3 regions of the Streptomyces sp. CAI-85 genome follow, and region 3 is predicted to be linked to each of the others. Evidence: riboswitches for the same ligand, from Rfam matches in the RefSeq annotation. Region 3 holds a riboswitch; each other region holds the start of a gene.
The links. Region 3 has a riboswitch for cyclic di-AMP ahead of G6W55_RS26395 (NlpC/P60 family protein). Riboswitches for the same ligand answer to the same signal wherever they lie in the genome.
Positions count from the first base shown of each region.

Region 1: linked by a shared signal. The riboswitch ahead of G6W55_RS27830 (M23 family metallopeptidase) and the one ahead of G6W55_RS26395 (NlpC/P60 family protein) in region 3 are both predicted to bind cyclic di-AMP.
Region 2: linked by a shared signal. The riboswitch ahead of G6W55_RS17135 (M23 family metallopeptidase) and the one ahead of G6W55_RS26395 (NlpC/P60 family protein) in region 3 are both predicted to bind cyclic di-AMP.

Region 1 is NZ_JAANNX010000038.1:20,785-24,570, reverse strand. It holds gene G6W55_RS27840 (PrsW family intramembrane metalloprotease) at 1-163, shown strand, start outside; gene G6W55_RS27835 (aldo/keto reductase) at 271-1,218, opposite strand; gene G6W55_RS27830 (M23 family metallopeptidase) at 1,313-2,365, opposite strand; cyclic di-AMP (ydaO/yuaA leader) riboswitch at 2,373-2,547, opposite strand; tRNA gene G6W55_RS27825 (tRNA-Met) at 2,863-2,936, opposite strand; gene G6W55_RS27820 (TnsA-like heteromeric transposase endonuclease subunit) at 3,178-3,786, shown strand, end outside.
Region 2 is NZ_JAANNX010000012.1:162,920-166,705, forward strand. It holds gene G6W55_RS17125 (SIMPL domain-containing protein) at 1-369, opposite strand, end outside; gene G6W55_RS17130 (SGNH/GDSL hydrolase family protein) at 538-1,323, opposite strand; gene G6W55_RS17135 (M23 family metallopeptidase) at 1,573-2,595, opposite strand; cyclic di-AMP (ydaO/yuaA leader) riboswitch at 2,600-2,757, opposite strand; gene G6W55_RS17140 (alpha-galactosidase) at 3,062-3,786, opposite strand, start outside.
Region 3 is NZ_JAANNX010000032.1:48,226-52,011, reverse strand. It holds gene pcrA (DNA helicase PcrA) at 1-1,653, opposite strand, end outside; cyclic di-AMP (ydaO/yuaA leader) riboswitch at 1,899-2,068, shown strand; gene G6W55_RS26395 (NlpC/P60 family protein) at 2,076-3,233, shown strand; gene G6W55_RS26390 (tellurite resistance/C4-dicarboxylate transporter family protein) at 3,351-3,786, shown strand, end outside.

The DNA of each region.
Region 1 (3,786 bases), on a different contig from region 3:
GACGGCCCCACCGGTACGGATCCCGGTGGCGCCGTGGCCGGTGTACGGCGTGTACGGCCAGGGCCAGGGCTACGGCCCTCCCGCAGGCTACGGACACGGCCATCCCCCGGCCTACGCATATCCGACGCTCCCCCACCCGCTCCCCAACCCGTACCGGTCGTAGGGCGCCGGGACGGTCCGGCCTCCGACCGTCCCGCGCCGACGCCGCGGCACGACGCCCAGCCGCTCAGCCCAGCACCGCCCGGCACGGCACCTCGTCGCCCCCGCCGCTCAGTCCGACGCCGCCGTGAGCCGCCCCACTTCGTCCTCCGTCAGCTTCAGTTCCGCCACCGCCAGCAGGGCGGGGAGCTGTTCCGGGGTGCGGGCCGAGGCGATGGGGGCGGTGACCGTCGGGCGGGCGGCGAGCCAGGACAGGGCGACCGTGGCGACCTCGGCGCCGTGCTCGCGGGCGATCTCGTCCAGCACGGTGAGGACCCGGCGGCCCCGCTCCGTCTCCAGATGCCCGCCGGCCTTCCCGGCCCGCGCGCTGTCCACCGTCGCACCGCCCGGCCGGTACTTGCCGGTGAGGAAGCCGGAGGCGAGCCCGGAGTAGGGGAGGGCGGCGAGCCCCGAGCGTTCGGCGAGGTCCTGGAGGGGGCCCTCGTAGGTGTCGCGGGAGACCAGGTTGTAGTGGGGCTGGAGGGCCACGTACCGGGCGAGGCCCTCGCGGTCGGAGAACTCCAGGGACGCCCGGAGGCGTTCCGGCGAGATGTTGGAGGCGGCCGTGTACCGCACCTTGCCTGCCCGCACCAGGTCGTCGAGGGCGCCGACGATCTCCTCGACCGGCACCTCGGGCTTGTCGAAGTGGGTGTAGTACAGGTCGATGTGGTCGGTGCCGAGGCGGCGCAGGGAGGCGTCGGCGGCGGCCTTGATGTTGGCGGCGGTCAGGCCGGGGAAGTCCGGATGCTGGCTGACCTTGGTGGCGATCACCAGGTCGTCGCGGTTGCCGCGGGCGGCGGTCCAGCGGCCGATCAGGGTCTCGGACTCGCCGCCGCTGTTGCCCTCGATCCACGCCGAGTAGGAGTCGGCGGTGTCGAGGAAGTTGCCGCCGGCGGCGGTGTAGGCGTCGAGGACGGCGAAGGAGGTGGTCCCGTCGGCGGTCCAGCCGAAGACGTTGCCGCCGAGGGAGAGCGGGAAGACCTGGAGGTCGGAGGTGCCGAGCTTGCGAAGAGCGGTCATGCCTCTTCCCAACGGTCACCGGTGCCGAACCGATTCCGCCCGCCGTGCGAACAGCATGTGAAGCGGCGGGCGGATCAGTCTCGGGGAGGGAACCTCAGGGGTTGAGGCCCTTGCTCCGCAGCCAGGCGCCCGGGTCGATGCCCGACGCGCTGCCGCCCGGGTGGACCTCCAAGTGGAGGTGGGCGCCGGTGACGTTGCCGGTGGCGCCGACGCGGCCGATGACATCGCCGGTGGCGACCTTCTGGCCGACGCTGACGCTGATCGACGACTGGTGGGCGTACCAGATCTCGGTGCCGTCGTCGAGGGTGAGCACGGTCTTGTAGCCGTACGAGCCGTCCCAGCCCGCCGACGTGATCGTGCCGCTGTGCACGGCCTTGATCAGCGTGCCCGTGGGGGCGGCGAAGTCCAGGCCGGTGTGGTAGCCGGAGGACCAGTAGGCGCCGGCCTCACCGAAGGTCGAGGTGATCGTGTACGAGGAGGTCGGCAGCGCGTACTGCGTGGCCAGCTCGGCGAGGCGCGCGGCCTCGGCCTTCTCCTTGGCCTCCGCCTCGGCCTTCTCCTTGGCGGCGGTGGCCTTGGCCTCCGCCTCCTTCTCGGCCTTGGCGACGGCGTCGGCCTCGGCCTTGGCCGCGGCTTCCGCGGCGGCGAGCTGGGCCTGCGTCTCGACCTGCGTCTGCTGCGACTCGACCTGGGCCATGATCCGGCTGCGCAGGGCCTCGCCGGCGTCGGCGGCGCTCTGCGGGGCGGTGTCGTCGGCCTGCGGGGTGGTCACGCTGCCGAAGCTGCTGAGCGTGGGGGCGGTGTCCTCGGCGGGCTCGTCGTCGGATATCAGCGAGCCGACGTTGGGCAGGTCCGGCAGGGAGATGGAGACCGGGGCCTTGCCGGTGTTGGCGCTGGCCATCCCGCCGGCGCTGACGGCGGCGATGACGCCGACGCCGAGCACGGTGGAGCTACGGGCGAACCCGCCGCCGCCGCGCTGCTTGGCGACCCGGTGCTTGCCCCGGGGCGGGCGGACGGACTCCGCGGTGGGGTTCCACTCCTCCCAGGGGCCCTCGTCGTCGGTGCGCGCGCCGCCGTAGACGAAGGTGTCGGCGGACCGCTGACTCGGCACGAACGGGGCTTCGGGGGCAGGCCGGTTGGACACCACGCGGGCGCACTCCTTTCCTTCCGCCGCCTACCGGGTTAGCTGACGGGTTCGGAGCGGGAAGGTCTCCTACGCGCGTATACCGTTCGTGACTCTGTGAGTTCAGAGGTCACGGCGGCTGCCGTGCGATTCACCCCAAGGTGGTGGTTCCCCGGTTCCCTTGCGGGATTCGGCGCGTGCGCACGGAGCCGTCGCTTGTGACGGCTGGGACGACCGCGCTGCGTTATCGAACGTTAATAGACCCGGGGGCGCTATTCCAAGCTGTTCCCCTTGATCAACAACATTTCTGGCCTGGACTTTCAGGCCATGAACGATGAAAAACGGGCGAGTTGACCGGCACCGCCCCTACCCCGGGAACCGTTCAGTAGTCATCCCCGTTTTGATGGTGACTCACTTGTTATGCGCAGCGCGCACGACCGATCACCGGAGGTGACCGCGCATGGAGGGACGGAACGCACCGAGGGCCGGAACCCTCTCGGATTCCGGCCCTCGGCCTTCAGTAGCGGGGACAGGATTTGAACCTGCGACCTCTGGGTTATGAGCCCAGCGAGCTACCGAGCTGCTCCACCCCGCGTCGGTGAACACCACTCTACGCCATCCCCGGGGTGGAAAGCACATCGGTTGTCCGGGGGATGTAGGTTCCGGGTCTGCGTTAGCAGTGTCGGTCGATCTCTAGCAGTCGGCTAGCAACCTTCCGGGTGGCGTTAGCAGCACCTGTGGTCGGTGGTGGTCAGTCCCGGGAACTTCTCGGTCATCCGGCCTCTTGGTCCTGGGCGACTTCCTACGGTCAGCTCATGGTCACCAAGCGTACAAGCGTGAGGGCTGGCAGTCAGGAGTCTGCGACGGCTTCGATCCGGTACGAGGACGACTCGGTCCGCAGCGTGGAGTTCAGCCAGCTGCGTCGGGGCAGTTTCGACGGGTCCGTGCCGTGGCGGCGGGTCAGGTCGGCGAAGGGGCACAAGCATCATCCCGGGGAGTACGCGTCGGCGACGACGCGTGGGCTGGTGGTCTATGAGAGCCGTCTGGAGCTGGCTCGGCTGCTGCTGGCGGACTTCGACCCGCAGGTGGTCAGGATTTTTGCCCAGCCGTGCCGTCTGCGGGCGCGGGTGGGTGGGCGGTGGCGGCTGCACGTGCCGGACTTCCTGCTGGTGCTGGGGGACGGCAACGTGCGCGTGGTCAACGTGAAGCCGGCCGACCGCCTTCTTGATCCGAAGATCGCGGAGGCTCTGGCCTGGCCCGGGGACCTGGTGGAGGGCCACGGCTGGCAGTACGAGATCTGGTCGGGGGCGGATCCGGTGCTGCTGGCCAACGTGCGGTTCCTGGCCGCCTACCGGCGGGCCGGGCTTGTGCCGGACGAGGACATCGCGCGGGCCTGGGAGGTGGTGCAGGACGGGGATCCCCTCACGGTCGCCGAACGGCGCCTG
Region 2 (3,786 bases), on a different contig from region 3:
GAGCCGGGTGCTGCCGCCCTCCGTGTCGTAGACGGGCTGGAGGGAGATGGTGTCCGTGCGGACGTCCCGTTCGGCGACGCCCTGGGCGCGGACGGCGGTCAGCAGGGCGCCGGCCGCGGTGTTCTGCGCGTCGAGCGCGGCCTGCGAGGTGGCGCCGGTCGCCTCCACGGCCACGGCGACGACCGCGACGTCGGGCGGGGCGGTGGCGCTGCCCTCGCCGGTCACGGTGATGGTGGCGGGGGCGGGGTCGACGCGCGCGGCGGCGGGCCGGGCGGGCGAGGCGGCGGCGACGGGCGCGGTGACGGCCGGCAGCCCTAGGGCGAGGAGGGTGACGAGGGCCGCGGCGACGGGCGTACGGGTGGGGCGCATACGGAACCGGTCCTTCGGAGGGGCGGACGGGGCGGGTGATGTGCGGTCATCCCAGCACCCGGACCCGCGCGCGCCCGCGCACCACTCCCGTCCGATCACCTCACTGGTGGAGCGGCCGGTCGTACTCGTCGTACCTACGGCGCCGGCCGGCCGCCCCGTCCCGCTCGGTCACGCCACCGCCGAGATCCGGGTCCGGATGTCGTCGGGGGAGAGCGTGCCCTTGGCGGTCACATGGTCGCCCGAGGACTCCCCGCGCAGCCGCCGTCCGATCCACGGCACCAGGTACTCGCGCGCCCAGTGGACGTCGTCCCGGCGGATCTCGAGGGTGCCGCGCGGCGGGAGCTGCGGCCAGGGCTGCTCCGGGTCGGCCGGCACCTCCAGGCCGAGGACCTGCCCGGCGCGCAGCGCCACACGCGTGTGGCCCTCCGGGGAGAGATGGAGTCGGTCGCCGTCCCAGGCCCGGCGGTCCTGCACGGACCGCAGGGACCACAGGTCGAGCACCGGGCAGCCGTAGCGGTCGGCGACGGCGCGGACGTGCCCGTTGTAGGTGGCGATCTTGCCGCGCAGATGCTTGAGCACGGGGACGCCACGGGTGTCGAAGCCGGTGGTCACCAGGACCGTGCCGGACACGGCGGTGAGTGCCGCGACCGCCCGCTCGAAGCGCTCGGCGACCTCGTCGGGGTCGGTGCCGGGCCGCAGGATGTCGTTGCCGCCGGCGCAGAAGGACACGAGGTCGGGCGCGAGGTCCACGGCCTGCGGAAGCTGGTCCTCCATGATCTGGTCGAGCAGCTTGCCGCGCACGGCCAGGTTCGCGTATCGGAAGTCGCCCTCGGGTCGGCGGTCCGCGAGGAGTACCGCGAACCGGTCGGCCCAGCCGACGAACGCCCCGTCGGGGCCAGGGTCGCCGACGCCCTCGGTGAAGCTGTCCCCCACCGCCACGTACGACCCGATCACTGATCTGTTGTCATTCTTCGAATCGTCTGCCACGGCAGATCATGATTCACCTTCTAATGTGACTTACGCGACCGTAGGCAGGGGTTGACGGACGGTGAGATAAGCCACTCCTAAAGAGTTGGCCAACCGGGGAATAACGTCCCGCGGTACGTCGAAGGCCGGACCCCGGGAGCGGGGTCCGGCCTTCGACGGCGCGTCAGGGCCTGTCAGGGCGCCTCGGGAAGCGCTGGTGCGGGGGCGGTCGACCGGTCAGCCGACCGAGACTCCGTGCGAGCGGAGGTAGGCGACCGGGTCCACGTCCGAGCCGTAGTTCGGCGTGGTGCGGATCTCGAAGTGCAGGTGCGGTCCGGTCACGTTGCCGGTGGCACCCGAGAGGCCGACCTGCTGGCCCGCGGTCACGGTCTGGCCGGCCGAGACGGAGAGCGAGGACAGGTGGGCGTACTGGGCGTAGTGGCCGTCGTTCAGCTTGATGACGACCTGGTTGCCGTACGCGCCGCCCCAGCCGGCGGAGACGACGGTGCCCGCCGCGACGGCCTTGAGGGAGGTGCCCGTCGGGACGACGAAGTCGACACCGGTGTGGTAGCCGCTGGACCACATGCTGCCCGACATCCGGTACGGCGTACCGACCGTGGCGCCGGCCACCGGCAGGCTGAACCCGGAGGAGGCGGTGGTGGAGTTCTCGGCGGCCGGGGTGCTCGGCTGCGAGGCCGACGCCTGGGAGTCCGAGGAGCCGGCGGACGACGAGGACTGCGCGGGCTGCGACTTCTGCGCCGGCTTCGAGGGCTGCACGGGCTCGGCCGACTGCGCCGACCCACGCGCCTCGGACGACTTGGGCGCGGTGGTGGGGGCGGAGGACGCGGCCTTCTTGCCGATCGACAGCTTCAGGCCCGGGTGGATCAGCGAGGGGTTGTCGCCGACGGCCCGCCGGTTGTCCTGGTACAGCCGCTGCCAGCCGCCGTCGACACCCTGCTCGTCGGCGATCCGCGAGAGGTAGTCGCCGGAGCGGACGGTGTACGTGCTGTGCTTCGCGCCCGACTTGCCCGACTTGTGTGCCACCGGAGCCGCCTGCGCGGTCTTCTCCGCGACCCGTTCCACGGTCTTCGCCACGGCCTGTTCCGGAACGGACGCCGAGGCGGACTGGGTGGGGGCCGCGTGGGCACCCGTGGCCCCCAGGAGCGGGAGGGCGAGAGCGGCTCCGCCGGTTCCGGCGGCGGCGATGGAGCGGGTGAATCGCTGGGACTTCGGACGGCGGTGCTTACCCTTCGCGGGCATGGCGCATTCCTCTCCGGCGCCTGCGAGGTGAGCTGTCGGGTGCGGACTGGAGATGTCCGGCCGTGCCGAGGCACGGCTTTACCCCAAGCCTGTTCCGGGACCGGAACAGGCGGTTGTGCCTGTGGGTCCCCCGCTCCTGCCGTGCACGGGTGAGTGTGCGGTCCCCGGACGGCGGCAGGATGAGGCGTCCGTCCGGATTGGTCTGGAACGTAGGCGACCGCGACGCACAGGGACAAGCAGAGGTTGTGCCGTTGACGCATTTCTCTTGATCCGCAGGGATATTTCCCGGTGACACTCCGTGTTTCGAATGGCCCCTTTTTCCCTTAACACCCTGGAAAAGCATGTGAATTACGTGAACATGACGGGCGACGCACGGTCACGGTATGACGCTGCTCACGTGACAGTGCTCCAGGTTCCTTTATTCCAGAGCGAGTTGGAATGAAGGATTTCAATTCGGACAGAACGCCTAGATGCGACGCAGTCGGATAACCGCCGCATCGAGGTCACCGCTCAGCCCGGTCCGCAGTCCGTGGTGCAGCAGCACCGCACCTCGGTGCACTTCGCCCGTTTCGCGGCATTCGTACGTCGCTGCCGGGTCGAGTCCGCGCAGCCGCAGCGCCGGGACGGGTTCGCCGTAGCGCTGCGCCTGGAGCCAGGCGAGGACGACGCTCTCGTCGCCGCGCACGTACTGCACGGCACTGAGTCCGCCCGTCGGCGGGCGCAGCCGGTACAGGTCGCCCCGCTGCACGACGGGCCTGATCTCCTTGTAGAGGTCCACCCAGCGCCGGGCCTCGGCCAGCTCCTCCGCGCTCCACTCGGAGAGGTCCCCGCCGATCCCGAGCACCCCGGCCATGGCGCTCACGAACCGGAACCGCAGAGAGCTGACCCGGCCGTTGAGCTGGGCGTTGGGGCTGTCGGTGACCCAGGCGGCCATCACCCGGGCGGGGTGGATCTGGCTGAAGCCGTGCTGGATGCCGAGCCGGTCCAGCGGGTCGGTGTTGTCGGAGGTCCACACCTGGTCGGTACGGCTCATGATCCCGAGGTCGATCCGCCCGCCGCCGCCCGAGCAGGACTCGAAGGCGACCCCGGGGTGGGCGGCCCGCAGCCGGTCGAGCAGGGCGTACAGCGCCCTGACGTGGTCGACCCACAGGCGCTGCGGATAGGGGTCGTCCGGCCAGCCCGCGTCGGTGA
Region 3 (3,786 bases):
GATCGTGCGCAGCTCGTCCATCAGGACGTTGAACCGCTTCACGGCGTTGGTGGAGCGCGCGGCCATGCCGTACGCCTCGTCGACGCGCTTGAGCGCCTGCGGGAAGCTGATCTTCTCCCGCTGGGAGAGCGCGTCGATCATCGCCTCGGCGCGCTCGCCGATGCCGCGCTTGGGCACGTTGAGGATGCGGCGCAGCGGGACGGAGTCCTCCGGGTTGGCAAGGACCCGCAGATAGGCGAGGACGTCCCGGACCTCCTTGCGCTCGTAGAAGCGGACCCCGCCGACGACCTTGTAGGGCAGGCCGACGCGGATGAAGACCTCTTCGAAGACACGGGACTGGGCGTTGGTGCGGTAGAAGACCGCGACGTCACCGGCCTTGGCGTCGCCCGCGTCCGTGAGGCGGTCTATCTCGTCGGCGACGAACTGCGCCTCGTCGTGCTCGGTGTCGGCGACATAGCCGGTGATGCGCGCGCCCGCGCCCGCGTTGGTCCACAGGTTCTTGGGGCGGCGGGACTCGTTGCGCTCGATGACCGCGTTGGCGGCGGACAGGATGGTCTGCGTGGAGCGGTAGTTCTGCTCCAGCAGGATCGTCGTCGCGTCCGGGTAGTCCTCCTCGAACTGGAGGATGTTGCGGATCGTCGCGCCCCGGAAGGCGTAGATCGACTGGTCGGCGTCACCCACGACGCACAGCTCGGCCGGCGGCACGTCGAACTCGTTCGGAGGGACGTCGACGGGGTGCTCGGAGGTGCCGACCAGCTCCCTGACCAGGGCGTACTGGGCGTGGTTGGTGTCCTGGTACTCGTCGACCAGGACATGCCGGAAGCGGCGGCGGTAGTGCTCGGCGACATCGGGGAAGGCGCGCAGCAGATTGACCGTCGTCATGATCAGGTCGTCGAAGTCGAGGGCGTTGGCCTCGCGCAGCCGCGACTGGTACATCGCGTACGCCTGGGCGAGGGTCTTCTCGAAACCGTCAGTGGCTTGGGCCGCGAAGTCCTCCTCGTCGATCAGCTCGTTCTTCAGGTTGCTGATCTTGGCGCTGAAGGACTTGGGCGGGTAGCGCTTGGGGTCGAGGTCCAGATCGCGGCAGACGAGCGCCATCAGACGCTTGGAGTCGGCGGCGTCGTAGATCGAGAAGGAGGAGGTGAAGCCGAGCTTCTTCGACTCGCGCCGCAGGATCCGCACGCACGCGCTGTGGAACGTCATCACCCACATCGCGTTCGCGCGCGGGCCGACGAGCTGCTCGACGCGCTCCTTCATCTCGCCCGCGGCCTTGTTGGTGAAGGTGATCGCGAGGATCTGGCCCGGGTGGACCTGGCGCTCGGCGAGCAGGTGGGCGATGCGGTGGGTGAGCACGCGCGTCTTGCCGGAGCCGGCGCCGGCCACGATGAGCAGCGGGGTGCCGGCGTGCACGACGGCCGCGCGCTGGTTGTCGTTCAGCCCGTCCAGGAGGGCCGCCGCGTCCAGCACCGGGCGCGGGGCGCCGTCGCGGTAGTGGGCGTCCCGGTCCGGGGGCGTGTCGAACTTCCCGCCGAACAGATCCTCCGGAAGGTGCTCCGGAGAGTGATCGTCCTCGGGCGGCGGCGGGGGCTCCTCCTCATGGGCGCGGGGGCCCTGGAGGTCCGCCAGGAAGCTGTCGTCAAAGAGGCTGCTCATCGCTCTCCGAGTCTAGGGGGCGCCACTGACAACCGGTCCCGGTCCCCGAAACATCCCGCCACTCACCTTCCGGGGCGGCCTTATCACGACCCGTGATCGAGCGGGGGCACTTTTCCTCAGGTCACGAAAATGTATCGGACATATCACCCATCAACCTTCACAAGGGCCACACACGTTGGCTACGGTGCCGAACAGGCCGTACGACCTCCACCGGCGAACCTCGCCGGGCCGCGCGGCCTCCGCCGAGTCCGGCCACGCCCCTTCCGCACGGCGCCCGGAGCCGGGGACCCACCGAAACTCCGGGGTGAATCGGCCCCACTCCCCGCCCTGCGCGGGGACAGGCCGTAGGGCAACCCTTCCGAACCACCCGCCCGAACCCGACAGCTAACCCGGTAGGCGGACGATGGAAGGAGTCGCCTCCTTTGGCGTCGCAGCACCGCAAGCCACGGCGTGCCTCCGGTCCGCGCGTGGCGGGCATCCGCACACCCGCCCTCGCCACCGCCGCCCTCACGTCCGTGGCCCTGTTCTCCCAGTCGGCGAACGCCGCCCCCTCCTCGGACGACGGCACCCCGAGCCTGGAGGAGGTCGAGAAGAAGGTCGGCGACCTCTACCGCCAGGCCGAGTCGGCGACCGAGAAGTACAACGCCGCCAAGGAGAGGACGACCACCCAGCGCAAGCGCGTCGCCGGTCTCCTCGACGACGTCGCCCGGCGCACCCAGAACCTCAACGAGGCGCGCGAGGAGCTGGGTTCCTTCGCCGCCGCCCAGTACCGCACCGGAGCCGCCGCGCCGGACACGGCGACCTTCCTGCTCGCCGACACCCCGCAGGACTACTTCGACCAGGCCCAGCTCATGGGACGCCTGACCGAACGTCAGAAGAGCATGGTCGACGACTACGTCACCGAGCAGTCGACGACGATGCGGAAGCGCCAGGAGGCCGGTGAGGGTCTCGCCGCGCTCACCGACACCCAGCGCGAGCTGAAGACCGCCAAGGCGACCGTCCAGAAGAAGCTCGCCACCGCGCGCGAGCTGCTGTCCCGGCTGACCGCCCAGGAGCAGGCCCGGCTGGCGGCGATCGAGCGACAGCGCCAGGAGGAGGCCGCGCGCAAGGCGGCGGAACTGGCCCAGCGGCAGGCGGCCACCGCGCCGGCCACGGACACGGGCACGCCGTCCCCGTCCCCCTCCCCCACGTCCTCGTCCTCTCCGGGCGGCGGCACGGTCTCCACCAAGGCCGAGAAGGCGCTCGCCTTCGCCCGCGCGCAGATCGGCAAGCCGTACGTCTGGGGCGCGACCGGCCCCGGCTCCTACGACTGCTCCGGCCTGACCCAGGCCGCCTGGAAGGCCGCCGGGGTCACCCTGCCGCGCACCACCTACGACCAGGTGACCTTCGGCACCACCGTCTCCCTCGCCGACGCCCGCCCCGGTGACCTGGTGTTCTTCTACGAGGGCGTCAGCCATGTCGGCATCTACATAGGCAACGGCATGATGATCCACGCCCCGAAGCCGGGCACGTACGTGCGCGAGGAGTCGGTCTACTACGACGGCGAGTCGGCGATCCACAGCGTGGTCCGGCCGGCCTGACGCACCGCACACGCGCGTGCGCCGCTTTCCGGCGGTACGCGCGCGTATGCCGGTTTTTCGCCGCCCCCGCGCGCGTGCCCCCGCTCACGGCGCCGCTCACTCCCTAGCATCGGCTCCATGCCCGGCTCCCCCTCCCCCGCGCCCTCCTCCGGTCCCGCCGGTCCCGCCCTTCGTGCCTGGTGGGCGGAGCGTCCCCCGGCGGCCGGGGCCGCCGTGATGGCGACCGGCATCCTGTCGATCGCCCTGCACCTGGCCGGCCACGAGGGCCTGTCGCGCGTGATGCTGGCGCTGGCCGGCGCCGGCTGGGTGGGGCTGGCCGCGGACTTCGTCCTCCGGCTGGTGCGGGAGCGCGAACGCTGGCTGTCGGAGGCGTCGACACCGGGCGGGCTGACCGCCGTGGCCGCCACGACCGTCCTCGGGACCCGCCTGTCGACGCTGGGCTGGCCGGTCCCGGCCGCGGCGCTGCTGGCGGTCGCGGCGGTCCTGTGGCCGGTACTGCTGCTGCGCGTCATGCGGCACTGGACGCGGCGGATGCCCGGGGCGGTCTTCCTGT